Regions from separate parts of the Staphylococcus felis genome, predicted to be linked through region 1. Evidence: riboswitches for the same ligand, from Rfam matches in the RefSeq annotation. Region 1 holds a riboswitch; the other holds the start of a gene.
The links. Region 1 has a riboswitch for FMN ahead of ribD (bifunctional diaminohydroxyphosphoribosylaminopyrimidine deaminase/5-amino-6-(5-phosphoribosylamino)uracil reductase RibD). Riboswitches for the same ligand answer to the same signal wherever they lie in the genome.
Positions count from the first base shown of each region.

Region 1 (3,430 bases):
TAAATGAACGACATCACCTTGCGTCTTATGAGATAAAGTAGTCGCTCGTCTTGTTTCAGGTATTAAATGTATTTCAAATGAAGTCGTATTTTTAGAAAAAACGGTTAGACTTATACCATCAACTGCAATTGAGCCTTGAGCAATCATTTGATTCAGTATTGAAGAAGGCGCTTCAATAGTGTATATCCATTCATTTTGGGATTGTTTAACATGAAGGATTTTTCCTATATCGTCAACATGACCTTGCACAAAATGTCCACCTAAACGGCCGGTTGCTAATAATGCTCGCTCTAAGTTTACTTGATCTCCTGATTTAAGCTGATTTAAATAGGTTTTATTTTCTGTTCCTAAAATCACATCCACTTTAAACGACGTATCATCAAATTCAATTACTGTTAAACATGTACCGTTGACACTGATTGAGTCGCCTATTTTCATATCGTCTAAAATTTTGGATGCTTTTATTGTGAGTTGAGTTGTGGGATGGTGCTTTTGAATAGATTGAATTGTGCCTAATTCCTCAATGATACCTGTAAACACATGGTCACTTCCTTTTCAAATGTAGTTTCAGGTCAGTATCTAACATTTCAGAATGTACAATTTCAAATTGTGGGATTTGGTCAAGTTCTTGAACCCATGCTGTTTGATAAAATTGGTATAAACCTTGACCACCTATGATTTTCGGGGCTAAATATAGGATGAAGTGAGTAACAAAAGGTGATGCTAAAAACTGAGATGTTATGTTTGGACCCGCTTCGACAAGTACGCGACCAAACCCTCTTTCATATAAATCTTTTAAAATATAGTCAATACGACAGTCTTTCAGTTTAACAATGCATACATTTTCTAAGTCTGTTGTTAATTGTGTATTTTCAGTATAAATGTAAATAGGTGCTTTGAGATCATGGAACATCTTTGATTCCCATTGCAATTGTCCGGATTTAGACAAGATCACTCGAGTAGGATGGTGACCTTCCTCTTTACGAACAGTTAAGCTCGGGTTATCTTTACTCAATGTCTCATTTCCAGTTATTATCGCATCATGCGTATGTCTTAATTTAAAGACATCAGATTTCACAGCTTTTGATGTGATCCACTGACTTTCTGAGCTATCAGTTGCTTGTTTGCCATCTAGACTTGCACTTACTTTCACTGTTACTATCGGCAAAGCATTCATCTTACTGCTAAAAAAGGATTGATAGCTTCTTTCCATTTGCACATTTTTTCGATATTCTACTTCAATACCAGCGCGTTCCATCATTGCATGGCCCGTTGAAGGTAAAGTCACATCACGTGCAGCATAAATAACCTTAGAAATCCCTAATTCAATAATGCGCTCAGCACAGGGAGGCGTTTCACCGTAATGTGAACAAGGCTCTAATGAGACATACATCGTTGAACCTGCCACATGTTCTGCACCCGCCATATCAATTGCTTGTATTTCTGCGTGCTTTTGTCCTTTTTTTAAATGTGCACCTATTCCAATAATTCGACCATTTTTCACAATGACCGCACCTACTGGAGGATTGGTTCCCGTTTGGCCTTCAACCATTTCTGCAAGTTGAATTGCATAATTTAAATAGTTCAATTCTCTTTTCACCTCAATAAAAAACCACTCGATTGTCGAATTCGAGTGGTGGGATTGTATGATTAAATGCCAATTAAATAATTTGCATTATAATACGATTAAGCATCAACAAATAAACATTTCCATAATAGTATTAAGAAATGCGTCGATGATATTCTTCCTCCCATCCAGACTCTAACTGTCGGCTCTAGATTCTCACTAGATCAGCCATATTTGTATCAAATATGGGTCGCAGGCTTATGATTTACTGCCGGTTGGGAATTTCACCCTGCCCCGAAAGAATATTAATGAAATTGTCATTGAGATTAAAAGATACTATGTTAAGGGTATGGGACACGCCATATTTTTCAGCTAACAGCTAAAAAGGTTTGTCCCAACCTCATGCTAATATCTTATATGAATTGTCGAATTTTGACAAATTATAAACACTAAACCTTTTATAATCATTATTTTTTGTTCTTTTTCTTACTTTTATTACCTTTTTTCTTCTTATTCTTCTTTTTTTCCTTCTTCTCTTGTTTTTCCAATGCCTTTTGAGCTTTGTATACTTCATATAGGTTGTCAACTGATCGTACGGCTTGCTGCAAAATCATCGTAACACCATTTCTTTCAAAATTAACTCCATTTGTAATTTGTCCAATTGCACGTAAATTATTAACCGTTCCATATAACGGGCTGACAACTTCATTTGTAGAAGGTACAATTTGAATACCGCCCATCGGATGTGACTGTACGATTTGTCTATTGGAGATATCGATTAATAGACCATCATCTTCATCTAATTCATCTAAATTTTTCTTTGGACCTGTTGCATTGATGACTGCATCTACTTTTGTTTCATTTGGTTGATTTTTGAATTTGAGTCGAAATTTACCGTAATAATGACGCACATGTTCTAAGCCTGAATATATTTCTAATGTTTCATTTTGTAACGCTTCAATAATAAGATGTGCTGTTTCTCTCGGCATTGGATTGGTATTTTCACGTAAATAACGATAATACTTACGCATAAATCGCATTTGATCTTGGCGACTCAAACTATTCCAAATCCAGTCCATATTTTCTTTTATGACTTCCAATACACTTTGTAGTGCGCCTACTTCTTCCTTATGGTTCAAATCATATTTCAAGTCACGAATTGCATCATATTTACGACGATTCAATAATTTTTGGAGCGGAATTCCTAAATAATCGCACTCTTTTTTGAAGAGTCGAATCGCCTCCTCTAATGGCACGACACCCATATTATCTGATTTTAATGCATCAAAATTGTTCATTGTAATAAATCGAAGCTTGATATCTTGCATATCACCACGAACACTAGGCAATTTGCCACTACGACTCGCTAATAAAATCGGCCTTTTCTGATGATGAGTCATTGCATAACGTATAACATCTAAACTTGCCAATCCTGTACCCACAATAGCAATACGATCATTTTGAGACACATCTTCAAGCGTTCGAAATGTCGGATAAGGTGAATGAATGTATTTCTCTGTGCCTTTTAATTGATATGGATCTTGATATGATAGCGTCCCAATTGTAAAGAATACATAGTCATATTTACGACACGACTCAATATCGTCACCAGTACATACGACAATCCTTTTAGGAATGATGGCATTAGCTTGTTCTTCTATGTACATGTGAGTCACCGCTTCATATATTGGATTGATATTATCAAATTCGTCACAATATTTCTCTAGGTGCGCTTTCATATAGTGACCAAATACATATCTTGGGAGGTACTCAGCATTACCATAGTTAAAATCATCTTGTGCGTTATACCATTCACGAAACTCTAACAGGTTATCTTTATTAAGTGACAACATATCAACGGGT
Region 1 covers NZ_CP027770.1:2,219,705-2,223,134, forward strand. Annotated here, with positions in the region: gene C7J90_RS10370 (riboflavin synthase) at 1-540, opposite strand, end outside; gene ribD (bifunctional diaminohydroxyphosphoribosylaminopyrimidine deaminase/5-amino-6-(5-phosphoribosylamino)uracil reductase RibD) at 545-1,588, opposite strand; FMN riboswitch at 1,740-1,873, opposite strand; gene C7J90_RS10380 (FAD/NAD(P)-binding protein) at 2,035-3,430, opposite strand, start outside.

Region 2 (3,430 bases), 280 kb from region 1:
AGAAGACCTGGGATATGAATATGTCTTAGAACCCAAAACAAGAAGATTTTCATAATAAAAAATGAAAATCTTCTTGTTTTAATTTTATATAGAAATGACTGGCTCTTAAGTTAGTATTTTTAGGGTATTAATTGGCTTAAATATAATTTTCATTTTGGTATTGATTTTTTATGTCCTGTGGGGTCATTTGACTGAGACCAATTATAAGCAAAAGTTTTATTTTTTAAAGAATATGATTATTTATATAAAAAGCAGAAGAATTTTTTAAATGATTTTCCTCTACTTTTCTTTAGGAGTAGGTTAATGTCCAAGCCCCTTACATCTTTATGTTTCGATTATTAATAAAATTCTTTTTCTTTAACATAATCATAGTTCATGATTGAATCATCTCTACGCTATTATTAATGACTTCAGTCAGTTGAGCACGTAAAACGTGCGAAACAATAAACCACCTGCTATGCGGGTGGGCAACAAAAGTTATACTAAAAAAATCCCTGCATAGCGTTATAATTAAGGTGTTCAAGCCAAATTAATAACGAAAGTAGGGATTTGTTATGGCTAATAAAGCCAAGAGTTTAGCACATACAAAATGGATGTGTAAATACCATATTGTATTTACTCCAAAGTATAGAAGAAAAATCATATACAATCAATACAGACCATCAATTATTGAAATGATAAAGTTATTGTGCAAATACAAAGGTGTGGAGATTATAGAAGGACATATGATGCCAGATCATGTACATCTATTAGTGAGCATCCCACCCGTTTTATGGGTGGTCCTGATTTTGGGATTTATATGCAGCTTTTTTGGTATGTTTCTATAATTAATTATATATTTTTAACGCTTTAATATTTTCGATAAACGATTGAAAAGTAAAACAAATACAATCGAAACGATCACACCTTTTATGATATTAAAAGGAATAATACCAGCAGTGATAATGACTTTTAAGTTATGAGCGATATCAGACAAATTCATTATCGCTCCATATAAAGGTAGTAAAATAAAATAATTTAAGATACTTAAAACAATAGTCATTACAATAATACCTACTGATAATCCAATGATTAGAGCACGTGTAGATTTTCGTTTTAAATAAATCCAATAACTTGTTAAAAGTAAGCTACTACCGGCGATAAAGTTTGCGACTGGGCCAATAGGGTCGCTCATATTAAAGAAGAAATTCAGTAGATTCTTAATTAATTCAACTAACAGTCCTGCGACAGGTCCGAAAGTAAAGGTTGCAATGAGTGCTGGAACATCACTCAAATCGATTGTAAGATATGGTGGTAAAAATGGTAATGGGAATTTAATAAACATTAAAATAAACGATATAGCACTTAACATGCCCACTACTATTAACTTTTGTGTTTGCTTTTGTTTCATTATACATCCTCCTAATCATTCATCTTACTAGAATTGGAGGAATAAAAAAGCAACACAAATAAACCTCCATCTTCTCCCTTCCAGACTATACTGTCGGCTCTAGATTCTCACTAGATCAGCCAAAAAATACAAGAATATTTTTTGGGTCGCAGGCTTTTTTCACTGCCGGTTGGGAATTACACCCGACCCCGAAGATGAATCATATGATTTAATAGCACTATAATACAGAAATATCCTTTGTAATACAATTGTTATGCAACGTAAAATCTAATTTGAACGGAGGAAAAGTAGCCCTCTAAAAAAATTATTTAAAGGATTTATCTCCTACAAGTTAGAAACGAAAAAGGATGCTTAATCCATATTGATTGGCTTTGGCAATTTAATAATAAATGTTGTCCCTTCATTTATTTGACTTTCAACATCCAAATACCCACCATGTGCCTCGACAATCATTCTTGATATAAATAGACCTAGACCGGTTCCTTGTTTCCCTCTTTTTCGCGATGCATCTACCTTATAAAAGCGTTCAAAAACTGATTCTAAATGCTCTTTTGCGATACCTACACCGGTATCTTTAACTTCTAAAATGTGATAATGAGTATCTTCTTTAGCTATAATAGAAATTTCATCTCCACTTTGTGTATAGCGAGTGGCATTATCTACTAAATTTGTTAAAACTTGCTCCATTTTATCAAAATCAAAATACCAATCGTGTGCAGCTACTCCATCAAGCTGAAAATGAAGTTTTAAATTGTATTCATGGGACTGTTGTCGATACTTTAATGCCATCTTTTGAATTAAGTTATTGATGGGTTGTAATTCTTTAGTTATATTGATTCCCTCAGCATCCATTTTAGCTACATTTAATAACTCATTGACGAGGCGATTTAATCGCTTTGATTCATCTAAAACGATGAGCAGGGATTCGTTAATTTCATTAGGTTCTGTGACTATACCGTCAACAATTGATTCGGTATAGCCTTGAAGTAAGGCAATAGGTGTACGTAATTCATGAGAAACATTGGCGATAAAATCCTTTTTGATTTGCTCAATTTGATGTTCATTGGTCATATCCCTTATGACTACAACTAAGCCACTATTACCGTTATTTTCTATTTTTTCAATATAAGTCATAATCACAACAAAAAATTGCTTGTTGATTTCAAATTCTTGGTATTCAGTAGTCTTGTTATTAAATGTCTGATCAATTTGAGAATCAAATGCTAATTTATCATCTTTTGTCATTTTTAATAGCATTTGATGTGCTAAATCATTGGATAAAATGATTTCTCTTTTATGATTGATGCCAAGAACACCTTCAACCATTGAATTAATCAAAGTGTCTCGCACATTTTTGGATGTCGTTAATGCACTAATGTGACTCTGAATACGCCGGCTCATTTTATTAAATGTCATGGCCAACTCACCTATTTCGTCTTTAGTATAAATAGGCACCCTTTTCACATAATGACCTTGCGCAACTTCTTTAGCTTGTGTTTTGAGCTGACGAAGTGGTTTAGTGATTCGTGTAGACAAAAAGAAAGCAAAGATAGTTGTAATCGCTAAGAACACAATAGCAGTAATTAGGATAATTATTGTCACAAAATTATTAGTATCATCAATGCTATTTAAATCTTGATAAATAAAAACTGCAGATGGCTCACCTTGAATTGCTTTTGAAGGATAGCCTAATAAAACATATGTATGTTGTTGTCCCTCATACTTTAAAGTGACATGTTTAAGTTTAGGCTTATTTTGATCAAAAACAGAGCGGTACTCTTTATTATTGTTGATTTCATGAAGCATTTTACGTTTTAAAGCGTCCTTTTTTATGTCATTTGCTTTATCAGGCAAAATGATAAGGCCTATATTACTTTCGAGTAGTGTTTCGCTATTTTTAATAGCAAGTGCTCTATCATCACTATGTTCGATGACTTTGGTAATGTTTTCTGCATTTTCGTATAAAGATTTTTCAGTGACTTGTGTGAAATAATATTGTATAAACGTAATAAGTGCTGCACTAAGTAAAATTAAAACTGT
Region 2 covers NZ_CP027770.1:1,936,861-1,940,290, forward strand. Annotated here, with positions in the region: partial or broken gene tnpA (IS200/IS605 family transposase) at 555-800, shown strand; gene C7J90_RS09030 (ECF transporter S component) at 842-1,390, opposite strand; FMN riboswitch at 1,455-1,590, opposite strand; gene C7J90_RS09035 (sensor histidine kinase) at 1,742-3,430, opposite strand, start outside.
Region 2: it holds a riboswitch for FMN, as region 1 does, so the genes downstream of both, C7J90_RS09030 (ECF transporter S component) here and ribD (bifunctional diaminohydroxyphosphoribosylaminopyrimidine deaminase/5-amino-6-(5-phosphoribosylamino)uracil reductase RibD) in region 1, are expected to answer to the same signal.